Regions from separate parts of the Streptomyces sp. NPDC048142 genome, predicted to be linked through region 1. Evidence: riboswitches for the same ligand, from Rfam matches in the RefSeq annotation. Region 1 holds a riboswitch; each other region holds the start of a gene.
What was found. Region 1 has a riboswitch for cobalamin ahead of metE (5-methyltetrahydropteroyltriglutamate--homocysteine S-methyltransferase). Riboswitches for the same ligand answer to the same signal wherever they lie in the genome.

Region 1 (5,267 bases):
GGCGCCGATCAGGGCGTCCACCGCCTGGTCCAGGTCGGCGTCCGGCATCACGACCATGTGGTTCTTCGCCCCGCCGAAGCACTGCGCCCGCTTGCCGTGGGCGGCGGCGGTGGCGTAGATGTGCGCGGCGATCGGCGTCGACCCGACGAAGCCGAGCGCCTTGACGCGCGGGTCCTCCAGCAGGGTGTCCACGGCCTCCTTGCCGCCGTTGACGACGTTCAGGACACCGGGCGGCAGTCCCGCCTCCAGGAACAGTTCGGCCAGCCGCAGCGGCACCGACGGGTCCCGCTCGGAGGGCTTCAGGATGAAGGCGTTCCCACAGGCCAGAGCGGGTGCGGCCTTCCACAGCGGGATCATCGCCGGGAAGTTGAACGGGGTGATGCCCGCCACCACCCCGAGCGGCCGGCGCAGCGAGTGGACGTCGATCCCGCCCCCCGCGTTGTCGCTGAACTCGCCCTTCAGCAGATGCGGGACACCGGCGGCGAACTCCACCACGTCCAGACCGCGCGTGATGTCACCGTGCGCGTCGGCCACGGTCTTGCCGTGCTCCGAGGAGAGCAGCCGGGCGAGCGACTCCCGCTCCTTCTCGACCAGTTGGAGGAAGCGGAGCAGCACACGGGCGCGACGCTGGGGGTTCCACTCGCCCCACGCGCGCTGCGCCTCGGCGGCATCCGCTATCGCCGTCCCGGTCTCGGACCGGTCGGCCAGCGGCACGCGGGCCTGGACCAGACCGGTATTGGGGTCGTGCACATCGCCGTACCTGCCCGAGGTGCCGGGTGTGTTCTTGCCGCCGATGAAATGGGTGAGCTCGCGAACCATGGAAGCCTGCTCCTGTCGGTGAGGTCGTCAGGTGGGATCGTCAGGTGAGGTCCGGGGATGGCGCGCGGCGGCACCGGCGCACGGCGCACCGTCGGTTCGGTGCGCGCGGGTGCGGAGGGGCCTGCCGTCGGGGACGCGAAGGGCGGGGGCCGTCAGGGGGCGGGGCAAACCGCTCGCCGGGACGGGCCTGCGGGGCCGTGGGTGCGGACCGGTGCCATGCGTGTCTGCTCCATCCTCGTGGAAACACGGAACATCCCGCGGCCGGTATCCTGACTCCCGGATCACCGCGCGTCCTCGTACCTTCCCAACGGCTGCTGCACCGTCAGTGGCATGTCCTGCGAGGACGAACTCCCCGGTCACAGTGGCGGGACCGCGCCGGAATCACACCGGCTTCCCTGACACCACGGGCCTTCGGGGCGGCCGGCTCCCTGCCGGTCACCCCTCTGCTCACGAACATATAGTTGGACGTCCTAGTAAGTCCACCCCGCCTCGCTCCTGGCATGATCGGCCGACATGAGCGACGCACCCCGCCACATCCTCGTCATCGGCATGGGAGCCGGCGACCCCGACCATCTGACCCTCGCCGCGGTGAAGGCCATGCGCCGGGCCGATGTCTTCTTCGTACTGGGCAAGGGCAAGGAGAAGGACGCGCTGACCCGGCTGCGACGGGACATCCTCGACGAACACCTGACCGGCCCCTACCGCGTCGTCGACGCCGAGGACCCGTGGCGGGACCGTACCCAGCAGGACAGCGGACGCTACGCCTCGGCGGTGCGCGACTGGCGCCACCGCCGTGCCGACGTCTGCGAACGCCTGATCTCCGAGGAGCTCGCCCCCGGGCAGTGCGGAGCCTTCCTGGTGTGGGGAGACCCGTCCCTGTACGACAGCACGCTCGCGATCCTGGACGACATCCGCGGCCGGGAAACGGTGGAATTCGGCCACACGGTGATCCCCGGCATCAGCAGCGTCTCGGCCCTCGCCGCCCGGCACCGGGTCACCCTGAACCGGGTCGGCCGCCCCATCCACATCACCCCCGGCCGGCGGCTCGCCCAGGGATTCCCCGAGGACTGCGACCTCGTCGTGATGCTCGACGGCCACGAGAGCTTCACCCAGCTGACGGGCAGGGGGTGGTGGATCCACTGGGGCGCCTACATCGGGACCCCGGACGAACTGCTCGTCTCCGGACCGCTCGACGAGGTGGCGGGCCGGATCAGCCGACTGCGCGCGGAGGCCCGCGAACGGCACGGCTGGATCATGGACACCTATCTGCTGCGCCAAGGTCCGGACGACACGGATGTCTCGGACGACCAGGGGGGTACCCCTCGTACGGGCGGCGCGGATCGTACGGGCGGCGCGGATCGTACGAACGGCTGAAAGGTCCGCGTCGAGGCGCGGGCGGCTCCGGCCGCCGCACCTCGTCGTCGGACCTGTGGGGTGTCAGTCGCGGGACTCGTGCGCCCGGATCACACCGAGCCCGTGTCCCAGGCTGGGGCATTCGGCGGTCAGGTCGCTGCCCCGTACCAGGTAGTCGTGCACGCGGCCGTCCGTCGGCCGCTCGACGGCGCGGTACAGCGTGCCGTTCACGGTGATCGTCCAGTCGTCGCCGTCCTGGGCCCACCCGACTGTCTTCTTCATCTGGCGTTTTCCGTTTCCTCGGTCGGCCTCGCCGCGGGTCGGCGGCCGTGTAGTGGGAAGAAGAACGGCTTGTGACGCTCTGTGGTTCCGCAGTCCCTACGCCATTCGGTTACATCTGTGTCACTGTCACGCCCAGTTGACGCGAACGACCTGACTGGCGGTCAGCGAGCCCTTGACGAACAGTCGAACGGACGGAGAACGTGCGCGGGCCCCGGCGACCGTCCGCCGCGGGGGCGTCCTCCCCGGCGCCGGGGAGGACGCACCGTGTCCCACATCACCGTCCGAAGGGTGAACAACGGTGTGCGCCGGACGGACGCCCCTTCTAGGCTGACCGGTGCAGCTGGTTCGCCCTGTCCGCCAGACAGGGTGTCGTAAGAGGGAACCCGGTGGAAATCCGGGACTGCCCCGCAGCGGTGAGTGGGAACGACCGCCGTCATACGCACTGGGCCCGGCCGGGTCTGGGAAGCGACGGCCATTAGGTGTGTGCCCCGGCAGACGTGCCCGCGAGTCCGAAGACCTGCCCGCTGCCCGCACGCGACCGTTCGCGTGCGGAGATCCCGGTGACCTCGTGGGCGGGTCGGCGTAACCGTCAGGCGGACGGACACGGTTCAACGTGTCCCGGGTGTCCGCCCGACGCGTCATCCCTTCGCGTCCGCGTCCCGTCCCGGGGTCTGCGACAACAGACACGCTCGCGAAGGAGAGTCACGTGACAGCGAAGCCCGCAGCCGCGGCAGCACGGGCCACCGTGTACGGCTACCCCCGCCAGGGCCGTAACCGTGAACTGAAGAAGGCCATCGAGGGCTACTGGAAGGGCCGCGTCGACGCGGACACCCTCCGGCGGACCGCCGCCGACCTGCGCCGGGGGACCTGGCAGCAGCTCGCCGAGGCCGGAGTCCACGACGTGCCGACCGGTGATTTCTCGTACTACGACCATGTCCTGGACACCAGCGTCATGGTCGGCGCTGTCCCCGAGCGGCACCGCGAAGCGATCCGTGCCGACGCCCTCGACGGCTACTTCGCCATGGCCCGCGGCACACAGGACGTCGCGCCGCTGGAGATGACGAAGTGGTTCGACACCAACTACCACTACCTGGTGCCCGAGCTGGGGCCGGACACGGTGTTCGCCGCCGACTCCGCCAAGCAGGTAGCGGAGTTCGGGGAAGCCCTCGCGCTCGGTCACACCCCGCGCCCGGTGCTCGTCGGCCCCGTCACCTACCTCCTGCTCGCCAAGGCGGCCCCGGGGGTGGCCGCGGACTTCGAGCCGCTGACCCTGCTGGACCGGTTGCTTCCCGTGTACGCCGAGGTCCTCGCCGACCTGCGGGCGGCGGGCGCGGAATGGGTGCAGCTGGATGAGCCCGCGCTCGTCCAGGACCGGACCCCGGCCGAGCTGAACGCCGCCGCCCGCGCCTACCGCGAGCTCGGCGGACTCACCGACCGGCCGAAGGTGCTGGTCGCCTCCTACTTCGGGCGGCTCGGCGAGGCGCTGCCGGTCCTGGCCAAGGCCCCCGTCGACGGGCTGGCGCTCGACTTCACCGAGTCCGGCGCCGGGAACCTCGACGATCTCGCGGCGGCCGGCGGGCTGCCCGGCAAGCGCCTGGTCGCCGGTGTCGTCAACGGCCGGAACATCTGGATCAACGACTACGAGAAGTCGCTCGCCACCCTCGGCACCCTCCTCGGCCTCGCCGACCGGGTCGACGTCTCCGCCTCCTGCTCCCTGCTGCACGTCCCGCTGGACGCGGACGCCGAGCGCGACCTCGACCCGCAGATCGCCCGCTGGCTCGCCTTCGCCAAGCAGAAGACCGAGGAGATCGTCGTCCTGGCCCGAGGCCTGGGCGGCGGCACGGACACCATCACGGCCGAACTCGCCGCCAACCGCGCAGACCTGGCCTCCCGCGCCGGTGCCGCGCTCACCCGCGACCCGGCGGTACGGGCCCGTACGGCGGCCATCACCGACGCGGACGGCCGCCGCTCACAGCCGTACACCGAGCGCTCCGCCGCCCAGCGCGCCCACCTCGGGCTGCCGCTGCTGCCGACGACCACCATCGGCTCGTTCCCGCAGACCACCGAACTGCGCACCGCACGCGCGGACCTGCGTGCGGGACGGATCGACCGAGCCGGGTACGAGGAGCGCATCAAGGACGAGATCCGCGAGGTGCTGTCCTTCCAGGAGAAGGCCGGACTGGACGTCCTGGTGCACGGCGAGCCCGAACGCAACGACATGGTGCAGTACTTCGCCGAGCGGCTCACCGGATACCTCGCCACCCAGCACGGCTGGGTGCAGTCCTACGGCACCCGTTACGTCCGCCCGCCGGTCCTCGCGGGCGACATCTCGCGCCCCGAGCCGATGACGGTGCGCTGGACCACGTACGCGCAGTCGCTGACCGAGCGGCCCGTCAAGGGCATGCTCACCGGCCCGGTCACCATGCTCGCCTGGTCCTTCGTCCGTGACGACCAGCCGCTCGGCGACACCGCACGCCAGGTGGCCCTCGCCCTGCGTGACGAGGTGAACGACCTGGAGGCGAGCGGCACTTCGGTGATCCAGGTCGACGAGCCCGCACTGCGCGAAACACTCCCGCTGCGAGCCGCCGAGCACGCCGCGTACCTGGCGTGGGCGACCGAGTCCTTCCGGCTCGCCACCGCCGGCGTGCGGCCCGACACCCAGATTCACACCCACATGTGCTACGCCGAGTTCGGCGACATCGTCCAGGCCATCGACGACCTCGACGCCGACGTCATCAGCCTGGAGGCCGCCCGCTCCCACATGCAGGTCGCCCGCGAACTGGCCGCCCACGGCTACCCGCGTGAGGCCGGAC
Region 2 (5,267 bases), on a different contig from region 1:
ATCAGGTTCAGCAGGAAGCGGCGGCGGTCCGCCTTCGTCTCCAGCCGGTCGATCTTCTCGACCGAGTCCATCCACTTGAAGCAGAACTGCGCCTTCTCGCGGATCGAGGGGATCTCCTCGACCGCGTCGAACGCGGCGGACCGGTCGTCCGGGTCGGGCAGATAGGTGTCCAGCAGCGTCAGATAGAACTGGACGTGCACGGCCTCCTCGAAGAGCTGCCGCGACAGGTACAGCCGCGCCTCGGGGGAGTTGATGTGCTTGTACAGCGTCAGCACGAGGTTGTTGGAGACGATCGAGTCACCGGTCGCGAAGAACGCCACCAGCCGGCCGATCATGTGCTGCTCGCCCGGCGACAGCTTGGCGAGGTCGGAGACGTCCGAGTGGAGGTCGACCTCCTCCACGGTCCAGGTGTTCTTGATCGCGTCCCGGTAGCGCTCGTAGAAGTCCGGGTAGCGCATGGGACGCAGGGTCAGCTCGAAGCCCGGGTCGAGCAGGTTCTTGTTGTCGTCGGCGGTCATTACTGGCAGGCCTCGCAGGACTCGGGGTTTTCGAGGGAGCAGGCGAGGGCGTCCGCGTCGGGAGCCGAAGCCTGCTGTACGGGAATGGGGGCGGCGGCCGCCGTCTGACCGGACGCGGCGCGGGCGATCCGGGTCGCCGGGCGCGAACGCAGGTAGTACGTCGTCTTCAGCCCCTGCTTCCAGGCGTACGCGTACATCGAGGAGAGCTTGCCGATCGTCGGCGTCTCCAGGAACAGGTTGAGCGACTGGCTCTGGTCGAGGAACGGCGTACGGGCCGCCGCCATGTCGATCAGACCGCGCTGCGGGATCTCCCACGCGGTGCGGTACAGCGCCCGCACGTCGTCGGGGATCCAGGCGAAGCCCTGCACCGAGCCGCTCGCCTCGCGCAGCGCCTCACGGGTGCGGGCGTCCCACACGCCGAGCTTCTTCAGCTCGTCCACCAGGTAGGCGTTGACCTGGAGGAACTCACCGCTGAGCGTCTCGCGCTTGAACAGGTTGGAAACCTGCGGCTCGATGCACTCGTACACCCCGGCGATCGAGGCGATCGTGGCGGTCGGCGCGATGGCCAGCAGCAGCGAGTTGCGCATCCCGGTCTTCGCGACCCGGGCGCGCAGCGCGTCCCAGCGCTCCGGCCAGTTCAGCTCGGTGTCGTAGTGGTCGGGGTGCAGCACACCACGCGCCGCCCGGGTCTCGGACCAGGCGGGCAGCGGGCCCGACCGCTCCGCGAGGTCGCAGGACGCCTCGTACGCGGCCAGCATGATGCGCTCGGAGATCTTCGTGGAGAGCGCGCGGGCCTCGGGCGAGTCGAAGGGCAGACGCAGCTGGAAGAAGACGTCCTGGAGGCCCATCGCGCCCAGGCCGACCGGCCGCCAGCGGGAGTTGGAGCGCCCGGCCTGCTCGGTCGGGTAGAAGTTGATGTCGACGACCCGGTCCAGGAAGGTCACCGCGGTCCGCACGGTGGCGTCCAGCCGCTCCCAGTCGATCGAGCCGTCCGCCACGAACGCGCCCAGGTTGACCGAACCCAGGTTGCAGACGGCCGTCTCACCGTCGTCGGTGACTTCGAGGATCTCGGTGCACAGGTTCGAGGAGTGGACGACCCGGCCCGGCTCGGCGGTCTGGTTCGCGGTCCGGTTGGAGGCGTCCTTGAACGTCATCCAGCCCTGGCCGGTCTGCGCGAGCGTCCGCATCATCCGGCCGTACAGCTCACGCGCCGGAATCGTCCTGCGGGCCAGCCCCTTGGCCTCGGCCGCCCGGTAGGCCGCGTCGAACGCGTCGCCCCACAGGTCGACCAGCTCGGGCACATCGGCCGGGGAGAACAGCGACCAGTCGGTGTCCGCGTCGACCCGGCGCATGAACTCGTCCGGGATCCAGTGCGCCAGGTTCAGGTTGTGCGTACGACGCTGGTCCTCACCGGTGTTGTCGCGCAGCTCCAGGAACTCCTCGATGTCCGCGTGCCAGGTCTCCAGGTAGACCGCCGCCGCGCCCTTGCGCCGGCCGCCCTGGTTCACCGCCGCGACCGAGGCGTCCAGCGTCTTGAGGAACGGCACGATGCCGTTGGAGTGCCCGTTGGTGCCCCGGATCAGCGAACCCCGGGCGCGGATGCGGGAGTACGACAGACCGATGCCGCCCGCGTGCTTGGAGAGCCGCGCCACCTGGTGGTAGCGGTCGTAGATCGAGTCCAGCTCGTCCTTCGGCGAGTCCAGCAGATAGCAGGAGGACATCTGCGGGTGCCGGGTGCCGGAGTTGAAGAGCGTGGGGGAGGAGGGGAGGTAGTCCAGTCGGCTCATCAGCCCGTACAGCGCGGCGACCTCGTCCAGCGCCCGCACCGAGTCGTCCTCGGCCAGACCGGCGGCCACGCGCAGCATGAAGTGCTGCGGGGTCTCGATGACCTGCCGGGTGAGCGGGTGGCGCAGGAGGTAACGGCTGTGCAGCGTCCGCAGACCGAAGTAGCCGAAGCGGTCGTCGGCGCCGTCCGCCATGGCCTGCCCGACGAGCTGGTCGAGCGCGGCCGCGTGGAGCTCCACGAACGCGGCGGTGCGGTCGGCGATCAGGCCCTCGCGGTGCCCGACGGCGACCGAGGCGGAGAAGGACGTCGCGCCCTGCTCCGCGGCCTCGTCCGCGATCGTGCGGGTCAGCAGCCGGGCGGCGAGCCGGGAGTACGCCGGGTCCTCGGAGATCAGCCCCGCGGCGGCCTCGGTGGCCAGCGAGCGCAGCTCGGCCTCGTCGGAGCGGGCGTTGCGCCCGCGCAACGCGGCAGCGGCGACCCGTCCGGGGTCGGTGTCGGGCAGATCGACGGTGAGGTCGGTCAGGGTCCGCAGCAGGGCGGTCCCGGGTCCGTCGTTCGAGGCGTCTCCGGACGTGGTGGACACTGCGGATTCGGTGGCTGAAACCGGATCGGCGGGCGCGATGGTCACTGGGCTTTCCCTCGCTCGGCAGGGGCCGGCGGAAGGCGGGGAAGCCGGGCAGCGCGAAACCCGGGGCAGGGCAGCACAGCTGACGGCGTCCACCGGCCCATCCGCGAGGCCCGGACGTCTGGCATCCGGTTCGGTCGAGCCGGACGCGCTGTCGACAGGTCTTCGGACTTCAGGTGTGCAAAAGCACACTGATCACACCGTTGCGGGACAGTTCCGGATTCGCACCGGATTCCCCTGCGACGACAGCGAGGTCGAGCATACATGTGGGGGCCGCCAGATGCTGCGGCCCCCACATGTTGTGTCGCGACGATTCAATGCGCCCCTCAGAGGGCTGCCCGCAGCTCCAGCCGGAAGGTCATGAGCCGCAGTCCCGGCACCGGTTCCCAGTCCCGTTCGGGGGTCCGCAGAAAGCCGAGCCGACGGTAGATCCTATGGGCTGCGAGCATGGCCGGCTGCGTCGACAGCACCAGCGCCCGCACGCCCTCGGCGGACCGGGCCCGCTCGACACACGCCCGCACGAGGGCCTCTCCGACACCCCGTCCGCGCCCCGCGCGGGCCACGGCCAGCATCCGGAACTCGGCCTCGTCCGGGCCGGCGATGTCACGCCACGGAGTGCCGGGAGCGGCATACGTCACACCCCCGAGCACCGCCCCGTCCACGTCGAGCGCGACGAGGACCTCGGCCTCGGCCGCCCGCTGTGCCACCGCCCGTAGCGTAGACCCTCCGGCGATTGGGGGGCGGCGTCACGGGGCTGGGCACGCCCTCCCCCAAGCTCTCGGCTTCGCTCGAGCAGGGAGGGGCCCCCTCCGGCGTTGTCGTCAATCACCAACTTCCCCAAGCTCTCGGCTTCGCTCGAGCAGGGGAGGCCCCATCCGCGTTGACTCAATCCTCCGCCTTGCAGCTGCACGCACCCAGCCCCGCTCCTTCTCCCACCCCCCAATCGCCGGAGGGTCTTGAGCAGATACGGGTCCTGCGGGCCGTCCAGCAGGTCGTCGCCGAGATACGCCTCGGCGATGATCTCGCCGAGGACGCAGTGTTCGGCGGGGATCGCCGCTCTGATCGTCAGATCCATCAGCCGCTCGTTCCCACATCGTTGTTGGGGGCGCCGTCGCCCACCGGCGGCAGGTCGCCGCGCTCGACCGGCTGTTGCCCGGGGCCCTCTCCGGGCGGCCGCTGTCCGGGAGCCTCGTCGGCCGGCGGCAGGACCCGGTCCAGCTCGTGGTCGTCGGCGCGGTGGGCGGCCCGCGCCGCGACCCGCAGCGTCGCCCGGTCCACCTCCGCGAGCTTCCCGCGCACCGACACCACCAGTCCCTCCTGCTCCTGGGTGTACGCGTGCCCCGACTCTGTGGCCCGGTACCACTGCTCGCCGTCCCGCTCGCACGTCACCAGGGGCTCGGGAGCGCCGGTGGGCGCGGGGTCGTCCCCGCAGTCGGTCTCGGTGTGCGGGCGGCGTTCCACCGACAGCTGGATCTGTCCGCCCCCGGGCGTGGTGTAGACGCTGCCGAATCCGTCGTCACCGATCACCCCGACCGACTGGCGCGCCAGGGTGTAGCCCGCCGCCTCGGTCACCCAGACATGCTCCGCGACGGTCTGTACGGCCCGTGCCCGCGCCTCCAGCTCCGCCCGGTCGGGCGCCGGCGCGGCCGTGGCGCTTGGCCCCGCCGCCTCCGAGGAGGGGGCCGGCACGGTGCCGCAGCCCGTCGCCGCCGCCAGGGCCGAGGCCAGCGTCATGGTCAGGAGTACGGGCCGGATCCGGGGCCGCCGGGAGTGGGATGCCATGGGCACATCCTTTCGTACGGTGAGGGCTCTGTGCATCGGAATGACGAGAGGCGGCCGCGCACCGGAAAAGCTCCCGGGCCGCCGCCCGCTCCGCTGGGGGAGGGGCGGCGACCCGGGGGCCAGGACCTGTCGTGGGTGTCCGGCGGGTCAGTGACCGCCCGGCGCGCCCGCCGTGGCCGGCGGGAGCTTCTCCTTCGTGCCCGCGTCGCTCGCGTCGCCGGCGTCCGCCGTGTAGTCGGACGGCGAGGTCTCGTCGATCCCCACCGGGGCCTTCAGCGCGTTCAGGACGAACGTGAGGACGATGACGATCACCAGGTTCAGCACGAACGCCGTCAGCCCGATGTAGCCGATCTCCCCGATGCCCGGGATCTCCTTGGAGGACCCGCCGAAGTGCTTCTGCGTCGGGCTCGCCACGCCGTACGCGGCGATCGTCCCGTACAGCATGCCGACCGCCCAGCCCGCTATGAGCGCCCAGCGGTGGAACCACCGGGTGAACAGACCGCCGACCAGGGCGGGCATCGTCTGGAGGATCCAGATGCCGCCGAGGAGCTGGAAG
Region 3 (5,267 bases), on a different contig from region 1:
CGGTCGATCCGGTCGGCGCGCAGGCCTTCGGCGACGGCGTGCGGCGCAGGGCCCGTGACGTGCTCCTGGTACGGCGGAGATCCTGTGGCGTGCTCCGGGTGCGGCGCAGCGGCCGTGGCGTGCTCCTGGTGCGGCGCAGGGCTCATGACGTGCTCCGGGTGCGGTACAGGACGAGGACGAAGGCGGGTACGCCGATCAGCGCGGTGACGACGCCGACCGGCACCTCCTGCGGGTCCAGGACGGTCCGGGCGAGGGTGTCGACCCAGACCAGGAACACCGCCCCGGCGAGCGCGGTGACCGGGAGGAGCCGCCGGTGCCCGGAGCCGGTGAGGGCGCGGGCGGCGTGCGGCAGGACCAGGCCGACGAAGCCGATCGCGCCGGCCGCGCTGACCAGGGCGGCGGTCAGCAGGGCGGTGGTGCACAGCAGCACGATCCGGGTGCGGGCGACGTTCACGCCGAGGGCCGCGGCGGCGTCCTGCCCGAAGGCGAAGGCGTCGAGCGTACGGGCGTGGGCCAGGCAGACCACCAGGCAGCCGGCGAGGACGGCGGAGCAGAGGGCGACCTCGGTCCAGCCGACGCCGCTGAGCGAGCCGAGCAGCCAGAACAGCACCCCGCGGGTCTGCTCGGCGTCCGCGGAGGTCATCACGACGAAGGAGGTGAGGGCGGAGAAGAGCTGCATCGCGGCGACGCCGGAGAGGACGACCCGGTCGGTGCTGCCGCCGAGGGTGTGGCTGAGCAGCAGCACCAGGGCGAACGAGAGGAGCGCCCCGGCGAACGCCCCGGCCGACAGCGACACCGCTCCCCCGCCGACCCCGAGGACGACCACCACGACCGCCCCGGTCGAGGCTCCGGAGGAGACGCCGAGGACGAAGGGGTCGGCGAGGGGGTTGCGCAGCAGGGACTGCATCACCGTGCCGCACACCGCGAGGCCCGCGCCGCACACGGCGGCGAGGAGGGTGCGGGGCATGCGGAGGTTCCAGATGATGCCGTCCCGGATCGGGCTGAGGTCCGAAGCGCCGAACCCGAGGTGCGCGGCGACGGCGGACCAGACGTCGGGCACGGAGATCCGGGCGGGCCCGATGGTCACGGCGACCGCGACGGAGAGCAGCAGGAGCAGGACGCCGCCGGCCCAGAGCAGCACGGCGAGCGGGCCGCCGCTCCACACCGGGCCCGGCGGCACGGCGAGCGGAAGCACCGGCCGGTCCTCGGCGTCAGGCACCGACCGGCCCTCCGTCTCCCGCACCGGCCGGTTCCCGCCGTTCACCCCGCGAGCCCGAACTCGCGGAGTCCGGCCGCGACGCGCTCCAGGCCCTCGACGGTCCGGATGGTGGGGTTCATGGCCTGGCCGCTGAGCAGCACGTAGCGGCGGTTCTTGACGGCGTCCATCTTCTTCGTGACCGGGTTGGACTCCAGGAACTCGATCTTCTTCTCGGCGCTCTCGGCGGTCTGTATCGTGCGGCTCAGGTCGCCGATGACCAGGACGTCGGGGTTGCGGTCGGCGACGGTCTCCCAGCTGACCTGGGGCCATTCGTCGTGGGTGTCGTCGAAGACGTTCTTCGCGCCGAGTTCCTTGGTGATGACGCCGGGGGCGCCGCAACAGCCCGCGAGGTAGGGGGCCTTGGAGTCGGAGAACCAGTAGAGGAGAGAGGCGTCCGACGCGTCGATGCCGTCGGTGGCCTTGTCCACCCGCGCCCGGAGCTTCTTCACCAGGGCGTCACCGCGCTCGGGGACCCCGAACACCTCGGCCAGTTCACGGACTTCCGTGTAGACGCTGTCCATCGTCAGCGGCGCGGTACGGGCTCCGTCGCCGCCGCCGCTGTTGTCCTTGCCGGTGCAGTCGGCGGGCGAGATGTAGGTGGGGACGCCGAGCTTCTCGAACTGTTCGCGGGGGGCGACGCCGCCCTTGGCGAGGGTCGAGGCGAAGGAGGCGGAGACGAAGTCGGGCTCCTTGTCGAGGACCTTCTCCGAGGAGGGCCGGTTGTCCGATATCCGCTCGACTCCGGCGTTGGCCTTCTCCAGGCCCTTCATGACCGGGTCGCTCCAGGTGGCGGTGGCGGCCAGCCGGTCGGCGAGGCCCAGCGAGAGGAGGATCTCGGTCGAGCCCTGGTCGACGGAGACGGCCCGTTCGGGCGGGGCCTTCACGGTGACGGTGCGTCCGCAGTTCTTGAGCGTGAGCGGAAACCCGTCGGCTTGGCCGCCCTCGGCGGCCGTGGTGCTCCCGTCGCCGCCGCAGGCGGTCAGCAGGAGGAGTCCCGCCGCGAGCAGGGCGGCGGTACGTATCGGGGCGGGGGCGGCCGTGGACAGCACGAAGGACCTCTGTGTCTCTGGGCCCAGCCGCGGAGCCCGTCGTACGGTTCCCGTGCCCCGGTGCGGGGCGCGGGCGCCAGCAGGTCTTCGGACTCGGGTTCGTCCGGACGGGACGCCTTCCCGGAACACCTGGGTGCTCCAGTGGCCGTGGCCCCGCCCGTCGCCCTCACCGCTGCGCGTCAGTTCCGGGTTCGCACCGGATTCCCTGACCCCGTCGCTGGGGTTCGACTGGCCCCGGCAAGCTATCACGCGTCTTCGCGCGGATCGGGGCCGGTGCGGCGGCCGCTGTTCGCGGGCCGGTGCGGCGCGGGATCGGCCCGCCCGCACCGGCCCGGAGGATCCGCCGGGGCCACGGAGCCCGTACGTTGCGGAGCCCGAAGGTTTACGCGGCCCGAGAGCTGCGCGGCCCGAGGGCTACGGAGCCTGGAGGGCGATCACCGCGTTCTGGCCGCCGAAGCCGAAGGAGTGGCTGACGGCCCGCCGTACGGGCACCTCGCGCGGCAGCTTGGTGACGCAGTCGATGTCGAACCCGGGCGCGGGGGCGTCCAGGTTCGCGATCGGGGGGACGACCCCGTGCTGGAGCGTGAGGATCGTCAGGCCCACCTCGATGGCGCCGGCTGCCCCCATGCAGTGGCCCAGTACGCCCTTGGGGGCGGTGACGGGCGGCCGGTGCGGATAGGCCCGGCCGATGAGGGCGGCCTCGGTGGCGTCGTTGAGCGGGGTAGACGTCCCGTGCGCGTTGACGTGGTCGACGTCCTCGGCCTGCCAGCCCGCGTCGCGCAGCGCGGCGTCGACGGCCGCCCGTGCGACGTCCCCGGAGGGGTGGGGGCTGGTGGGGTGGTGGGCGTCGGTGGTGGCGCCGGTGCCCGCGATCAGCGCCCGGGGGGAGGCTCCTCTGGCACGGGCGTCCTCGGCCCGCTCCAGGACCATGACGGCCGCACCCTCGCCCATGACGATCCCGGCCCGGTCGGCGGCGAAGGGGCGGCAGAGGCGGGCGGGGTCGCCGTCCCGCAGTGCTGCCGCTCCGGAGCGGGCGAAGCCGGTCATGGCGACCGGGAACACGATCGACTCGGTGGCCCCGGCGATGGCGATGTCGCAGTGGCCCAGCGTCAGCATGTCCCGGGCCACCGACAGCGCGGTCACCCCGGACGAACAGGCCGTGCACGGGGCCAGGCTGGGTCCGGTGGCCTTCATCCGGATGGCGATCTCGGCCGCGGGCATGTTCGGGATGGTCAGCAGGATGCCCGAGGGCGAGGTGGCCTCCGGGCCGCGCCGCTCCAGGGCGACGGCCTGTTCGGTGAGTCCGGCGGATCCTCCGCTGCTGGTGCCGACCACGACGGCGACCCGGGCGCCGTCCCAGTGCTCCGGATCGAGCCCGGCGTCGGCGACCGCCTCCCGGGCGGCCAGCACGGCGAACTTGACGTACCGGCCCATCCGGAACGCGGTCCGGCCGCCGACCGCTTCGTCGAGGTCGATGCCGGAGACCGTGCAGGCGAAGTCGACGGCGCAGCCCCGCAGTTCGGGGACGGTGCGGGCGGGCGACTCCCCGGCGCACACGCCGTCCCAGGTGGTGGCGGTGGTGTGGCCGACCGGGGTGATCATGCCCAGCCCGGTGACGGCGATGGCGGGTCGCTTCATCGGGTGTTGCTCACCGGCACCGTGGCCTCGGCCGCCGCGCTGCCGACGGCCGCGTCGATGTACACGGAGATGTCGGCCAGCGTGGCGTCCTTGTAGAGCTTCTCCGAGTCGGCGTCGACGCCGAGGGTCTCCTTGATGATGACGGCGAACTCGGCGACCGCGAGGGAGTCCATCTCCAGGCTGTCCATGGTGGACTCCGGCAGGATCTCGGCGCCGGGCACCTTGAACGTCCCGGTCAGCACCTCGGTGATCTTGGGGTGGATGGTCTTCATGGTGATTCCTCTCATCGGCATCTCATCGGCTCGGCTCTTCCTGCGCGGCGGGTGGCCGAACGCAGCGACCCACCGCCCGAAGTAACTGGATGACGATCTTCCGGTTACGCCCTGGGGCGAACCGATTCGTCTACGCTCACCTGCGGCTTCTCGAACCATCGGGAGAGGATCGAGGTGGTTCCCCAGTACGCCAGCAGGACCCCGCGGGTGCTGAGCGCCGCCACCTTCTCGCGCAGCGGGCGCCTCCTGCTGCCGCAGACGGGCCGCCGGAACTCCGCCGCGCGGCCCCGGATTCCCGCCCTGCGGCCCCGGTGCCAGGCTCCCTCGGGGTCGTCGTAGACCTCCGCGTAGCCGGGTCCGGCGATCGGCCAGTCCGACATCAGGCGCTCGGGAAGCGCGAAGGACTCGACCAGGGCGGGGGTGTGGGCGGCCACGGTGGTGATCGCCTCCTCCAGCGTGGCGGGCAGAAAGGTGACCTGATCGGCGGTCAGCCGTCCGGAGGCGAGCAGGTCGCCGCTGTTGCGGGCGATCCACTGGAGCGCGAAGAGCCTGCGCAGCTCGGTCAGCCGTTCGCGCGCCTCGCCCTCGGGCAGGGAGGCGACGGCGTCGGCGTACGCCTCTTCGGCCTGCCGGTAGGCGTAGGCCTCGACGCCGCGCAGCGCGGCCGGGGAGGCGGCGTTCCAGCGGCCGAGCGGGTCGCCGGGCGGGGCGGCGCTCATCCGATCGCGGGCGCGGGCGAACCAGAGGCCCTCCACGGCCGCGATGAGCCTGCCGAGGAAGGCGGGATCGGCGAGATCGCCGGGGCCCTCGTCCGGGGCCGCTTCCCGGGCGGTGGCGCTGAACAGCATCTCGGCGGCGGCCTTGGCGTGCACGGCGAGGTTGTCGCCCTCGGCGGTGATCGCGCCCTCGATGCCGGTGAACAGCTCGGTCATGCCGTTGTTCTCCAGGAGCCCCTGGGCGCCGCACCGTTCGCGGCACTCGACGATGACGCCACGCGCCTGCCAGGTGATCCAGCCCTTGGCGACGGCCACCAGGCGCTCCGCCTCGTCC
Region 4 (5,267 bases), on a different contig from region 1:
TCCGGCGTGGACGCGGGAGTCGCGGTCGACGAGCCAGACCGCGTCGGCCACCCGCAGGGCCAGTTCGAGGTCGTGCGTACTGACCACGACGGTCAGGCCCTTGTCCCGGGCGAGGTCGCGCAGCAGTACCGTGAGCGCCACCCGTGACGGGACGTCGAGGAAGGCGGTCGGCTCGTCGAGGAGGATGACCTCGGGCTCCTGGGCGAGGGCGCGGGCGGTGAGCACGCGCTGGCGTTCGCCGTCGGAGAGTTCGGCGGCCGGGCGGTCCGCCAGATGGTCCGCGCCCACGGCTTTCAGCGACCATGCGACCACGGCGTGGTCCGCGGCCGTGAGGCGGCCGGTGAAGCCGGTGTGCGGGTGGCGGCCGAGCCCGGCCAGTTCCCGTACGGACAGCAGCCCGGGGTCCACCCGGTCGGTCAGGACGACCGCCAGCCGTCGGGCGAGCGCGGTCGGCGACTGCCGCGCCAGGTCGGCCCCGCCGATCAGGACCGTGCCGCCGAGCGGCGGGAGGAGTCCGCACAGGGTCCGCAGCAGGGTGGACTTGCCCGCGCCGTTGGGGCCGAGCAGTACGGTCAGTTCACCGGCCCGCGCCTGGAGGCCGAGCCCCGACAGTACGGCCCGGCCCGTCCGGCGCCCGCAGGGCGACCGCGTGCGGTAGCCGACGGCGAGCCCCTGGGTGACCAGGCCGCCGTCGCGGACGCCCGGCCCGCTGTCCTTGTCCCTGTCCGTGTCCGTGACGGGTTCGGTGAGGGTGTCGGTGTCGGTGTCGGTCACGAGGCCACTCCTTGTACGCCGCGACGGCTGCGGATCAGGAACGTGATGACCACGGGGGCGCCGAACAGCGAGGTGATGGCGTTCAGCGGCAGTACGGAGTCCGATCCGGGCGGCTGGCTCAGCAACGCGCACGCCAGCGCGAGGAACGCGCCCGCGAGCATGGAGGCCGGGATCAGCGCCCGGTGGTCGGAGGTGCCCAGCGCCACCCGGGTCAGATGCGGCACCGCCAGGCCCAGGAAGGCGATCGGGCCGCAGAACGCGGTCGCCGCGCCCGCCAGCAGCGAGGTGCCGAGCAGCGCCAGATCGCGGCTGCGCCGTACGTTCAGGCCCATGGTGCGGGCGTAGTCCTCGCCGAGCAGCAGGCTGTTGAGGCGTTTGGCGGTGAGCAGCGCGGTCAGCAGCCCCGCGCCGATGACGGGCAGCATCACGTGGAGGTCGGGCCAGGTGGTGGAGCTGAAGCTGCCCAGGCCCCACATGACGAACTGCTGGGCGCGTTCGGGCTGGGCGTAGACGAGCATCACGCTGACCACGGCGGTGGCCGCCGAGCCGATCATGACGCCGATGACGAGCAGGGTGACCGCCGACCGCACCCAGCGCGAGAGGAGGAGTACGAGGGCGAGTACGGCGGCCGCGCCGAGCGAGGCGGCCAGGATGACGCCCACGCGCCCCAGCCCGGCCAGGTCTCCCGTGAAGCTGCCCGCGACCCCGCCGGTGCCGACCACCACGGCGGCGACGCCCATGCTGGCGCCCGAACTCACCCCGAGCGAGAACGGGTCGGCCAGCGCGTTGCGGAACAGCGTCTGCATCTGTACGCCCGCCACCGCGAGGGCGGCCCCGACGGCGACGGCGGTCAGCGCGCGCGGCAGCCTGACCTCCTCGACGATCACGGTCCACCTCGGGTCGCCGGCGGTGCCGCCGAACAGGACGCGCACCACCTCCGTGACCGGCACCGGGTGGGACCCGGTCGCGATGGTGAGCACGAACAGTGCGGCGGTGCCTGCCGCGAGGGTGAGGACGACGGCGAGACGCCGCCTCGGCCGTACCGCCTGCGGGGTGTCCGGGGCGGCGGCGGCCGGTTGGGCGGCAGGGGTGGGGGCGACCGCCTCGGCGTCCGGGGTAGCGGCGTCCGGGGTGGCGGCGGCCGGTGGGGTTGTCTTGTGCGTCGTCACGCCCTGGGCACCTGCTGGTAGAAGGTGAAGGTGTGGTCCTTCGCCCGGTCCGGGTGCATCAGCGCGAAGAGGTCGGCGAGGACCAGGTCGGGGCGCAGCACACCGCGTTCGAAGTAGTCGTTGCCACCGTTGGGGCCGAGCGCCTTGGTGTTCGACCAGACCGCGCCGTCGGAGAGGGCCTCCAGCTGTCCGTACCGGCTGTCGGCCTTCACGGCGTCGGCGGTTGACTTCCACTTCTCCTGCTGGGCGAGCCAGACCGGGGCGTCACCGCCCTTGGCGTACACGGCCTCGAAGTTCAGCTGGAGGTTGCCGGTACCCGGCTTGCCCGCCCAGGGGTAGGTGCCGCCCGCGTCCTTGATCAGCCGGGCGGCGTAGCTGCCTCCGGCGGGCATGTACCAGGTGCCCTGGTACATCGTGCCGGGCAGGACCTCGACGGGCTTGCCCGCCTTGATCACCTGGGCGCCCTTCTCGGCGACCTTGAGGTAGTCGCTCTCGATGGTGCCGAACAGCTTGTCGGCGCGCTTCTCCGCCCCGGTGAGCGCGGCCATCGCCTTGACCCACTCGGCGCGGCCGAGCGGACTGGACTCCAGCCACTCGGCGTTGGCGACCACGGCGATCCCGGCCCGGCGGAGCTTGGGGTACTGCGGGTCGTCGGTGCCCTGGGTCATCAGCACGTCCGGCTTGGCGCCGATGACGCTCTCGGCGTTGAGGGTGCGGTCCTTGGCGTACTCGGTGACCTTTCCGGCCTTCACCCGCTCGATCACCTGGGCGGAGGAGATGTTCGCGACGCTCGCCACCCCGGTCAGCACGTCCAGGGTGCCCGTCTCGGTGAGCAGCGGCAGGTGGGTGGTGGAGGCGGAGTACAGACTCTTCACGGGGACGGTCACCTGCGGCGCGCTCGCCAGGTCGCCGGTCAGTTTCGGCTTCGGCGCACCGCATTTGACCAGGACGTACGACTCGGGCTTGCCCTTGGGGTACGGCTCCTTGACGGTGAGGACCTGGTAGCTCTTCTCGTAGCGGAGGGTGAAGTTCTCGGCGTGCCGCACCGTCGACTTGTCCGGGAAGTAGTCCTTGGCCGGGTCGAAGTCCTTGACGCAGTCCTTCCCGGCCGCCTGGGCATCGGCCTTGTCGTCGGCGGGCCGGTCGGAGTCACCACCACACGCGGTGAGCGCGAGGGCTGCGGTGAGGAAGGCCGCCGCGGCGGCCTGCCGGCGGCGGCCGGGCGTGAGGGATCGCAGGGACAAGGTGACTCCTGGTGGCGTGGCATACGTGGACAGCGCGCACCGGCGTTCCGGGGCGCGTGATGCGGCGTACGGGAGGGAAACCCGCTGAGAGGGAGGAGGCCGACGGGATGTGAGTGCCCGTCAGGATCTGAGATGGCCGACGGGATCTGAGGGATCTGAGGGATCTGAGGGATCTGACGGGATCGGAGGTGATCGTCAGGGCCCGAGGGGACCGTCAGGATCTCGGAACGCCGTCAGGATCCGAGGAGGCCGTCAGGATCTCGGGACGCCGTCAGGGCCCGGAGGGACGGGCCTGGGCGTCACGCCGGGCAGGCCGGCCCGATGGGCCACGGGCAGCGCGAAGTCGCCGCCATACACACGCAGGCACATAGGTGCCACCGCCTCTCCTGGGGAAATCCGCCCCGTACATCGAGGTGCGACGGCGTGAGTCTCCTGACTCGGGATCACAGCTTCTCCGGCCTTCCCGCCCCCGGATGGGGCGGTGGCCATGGGCGGAGTCGCTCCCCCTACACAGTGGCGGTACCGTGCCGGAATCTCACCGGCTTCCTCGTTCCGCCGTCGCTTGACGGACCGAAGCATCGCAGAACCGGCCCCGGCCACGCCAGACTCACACCTGTGCGACGAGCCACAGCAACCTGGCCCGTACCTGTGTGACGAGCCCCAGCAGGCGGTCGCCGGATGGCCTTGGGGCACCTGAGCTGCGGATGACCTGCGCGTGGCCCGCGGACAAATCCCTTCGACGAGCCTGTCGCGAGGTTCCGCCCGTACCCGTGGTGACCGCTGTCCACCCGTCCGCCGCAGGGTGCGCAGCAGTCCGGGTCCGGCCCGTAGTCCGGGGCCGGTCGGTTCGGCATCGGATCACCTCGTCAGCTGAGCCTGCTACCTGCTACCTGCCATCTGCCATCTGCTGTCTGCGCTGCCCGGGGTGTGGTGAGCATCGGCGGCCGATGTTCCGCCGCCCTGTGGCCCACGTCACGCGTCATTCCTGTCAGGGATCGGGGCGCTGTTCCGCTCAAACTCACGAGAGCCAAGCGAACCGACAGGAGCAAGACATGAAGCACCGCATCGTCGTCCTCGGCGCCGGTTACGCCGGGGCCTACGCGGCCGGCACCCTCGTTCGTCGGCTGTCCCCGGAGGACACCGAGGTCACCGTGGTCAACGCCGAGCCGGACTTCGTCCAGCGGCTGCGGCTGCACCAGCTCGCGGCAGGCCAGGAGATCGAGGCCCCCCAGCTCGCCGACGTCTTCGCGGGCACGGGGATACGGCTGCGCCTGGCCCGTGTCACGGCCATCGACCCCGAGCGCCGAGTCGTCGCTGTGGCCGATGCCGATGCCGATGCCGACGGCGGCGGTGGCGGTGGCGGTGGCGAGATCGGCTACGACACGCTTGTCCACGCGCTGGGCAGCCACGGTGACGACCGCGGTGTCCCCGGCGTGGCCGAGCACGCCTTCGACGTCGCCGCCCGGCCTTCCGCACTGCGCCTGCGCGAGCGTCTGGACAGCATGGAGAAGCGGGGCGAAGGTGTGAATGTGCTGGTTGTCGGCGACGGGTTGACCGGCATCGAGACCGCCACCGAGATCGCCGAATCCCGGCCCGGCCTGTCGGTGGCGCTGGTCGCCCGCGGAGAGCTGGGCGCCCAGCTCTCCTCCGGAGCCTGCGGCCATCTGCGCCAGGTCTGCGACCGGCTGGGTGTCACCGTTCTGGAGCACACCAGCGTCGAATCCGTCGAAGCGATGCGGGTGTTGTGTGCCGACGGCACCGCCCTGGCGTCCGACGCGACCGTGTGGACGGCCGGGTTCGCGGTCAGCTCCATCGCCGCCGCCGGCGGGCTCGATGTCACCGAGAACGGTCGGGTCGTGGTCGATCGCACCATGCGGTCGGTCTCGCACCCCGACGTCTACGCCGTCGGCGACAGCGGCTACGCCATCGGCGACAACGGCCGGCCGCTGCCGATGTCCTGCGCCTCGGCCGGCTACACCGGCCGGCAGGCTGTGGAATCGATCGTCGGACTCCTGACCGGCAGCAGGGTCGCGCACACCAAGCTGGAGTACCCGGGCAACCACATCAGCCTCGGTCGGCA

Region 2: linked by a shared signal. The riboswitch ahead of ACGF2Y_RS12720 (ribonucleoside-diphosphate reductase subunit alpha) and the one ahead of metE (5-methyltetrahydropteroyltriglutamate--homocysteine S-methyltransferase) in region 1 are both predicted to bind cobalamin.
Region 3: linked by a shared signal. The riboswitch ahead of ACGF2Y_RS18855 (ABC transporter substrate-binding protein) and the one ahead of metE (5-methyltetrahydropteroyltriglutamate--homocysteine S-methyltransferase) in region 1 are both predicted to bind cobalamin.
Region 4: linked by a shared signal. The riboswitch ahead of ACGF2Y_RS21335 (ABC transporter substrate-binding protein) and the one ahead of metE (5-methyltetrahydropteroyltriglutamate--homocysteine S-methyltransferase) in region 1 are both predicted to bind cobalamin.

What each region holds. Positions count from the first base shown of each region.
Region 1 covers NZ_JBIDBC010000049.1:27,747-33,013, forward strand. The annotation lists gene ACGF2Y_RS34670 (CoA-acylating methylmalonate-semialdehyde dehydrogenase) at 1-819, opposite strand, end outside; cobalamin riboswitch at 1,061-1,240, opposite strand; gene cobF (precorrin-6A synthase (deacetylating)) at 1,333-2,193, shown strand; gene ACGF2Y_RS34680 (hypothetical protein) at 2,257-2,454, opposite strand; cobalamin riboswitch at 2,779-2,994, shown strand; gene metE (5-methyltetrahydropteroyltriglutamate--homocysteine S-methyltransferase) at 3,161-5,267, shown strand, end outside.
Region 2 covers NZ_JBIDBC010000007.1:264,195-269,461, reverse strand. The annotation lists gene ACGF2Y_RS12725 (ribonucleotide-diphosphate reductase subunit beta) at 1-518, opposite strand, end outside; gene ACGF2Y_RS12720 (ribonucleoside-diphosphate reductase subunit alpha) at 518-2,932, opposite strand; cobalamin riboswitch at 3,068-3,203, opposite strand; partial or broken gene ACGF2Y_RS12715 (GNAT family N-acetyltransferase) at 3,256-3,645, opposite strand; partial or broken gene ACGF2Y_RS12710 (GNAT family N-acetyltransferase) at 3,885-4,004, opposite strand; gene ACGF2Y_RS12705 (hypothetical protein) at 4,004-4,711, opposite strand; gene mctP (monocarboxylate uptake permease MctP) at 4,859-5,267, opposite strand, start outside.
Region 3 covers NZ_JBIDBC010000013.1:125,687-130,953, reverse strand. The annotation lists gene ACGF2Y_RS18865 (ABC transporter ATP-binding protein) at 1-146, opposite strand, end outside; gene ACGF2Y_RS18860 (FecCD family ABC transporter permease) at 143-1,195, opposite strand; gene ACGF2Y_RS18855 (ABC transporter substrate-binding protein) at 1,261-2,307, opposite strand; cobalamin riboswitch at 2,368-2,555, opposite strand; gene ACGF2Y_RS18850 (beta-ketoacyl-[acyl-carrier-protein] synthase family protein) at 2,722-3,945, opposite strand; gene ACGF2Y_RS18845 (acyl carrier protein) at 3,942-4,217, opposite strand; gene ACGF2Y_RS18840 (acyl-CoA dehydrogenase) at 4,322-5,267, opposite strand, start outside.
Region 4 covers NZ_JBIDBC010000016.1:138,849-144,115, forward strand. The annotation lists gene ACGF2Y_RS21325 (ABC transporter ATP-binding protein) at 1-774, opposite strand, end outside; gene ACGF2Y_RS21330 (FecCD family ABC transporter permease) at 771-1,943, opposite strand; gene ACGF2Y_RS21335 (ABC transporter substrate-binding protein) at 1,940-3,187, opposite strand; cobalamin riboswitch at 3,590-3,777, opposite strand; gene ACGF2Y_RS21340 (NAD(P)/FAD-dependent oxidoreductase) at 4,240-5,267, shown strand, end outside.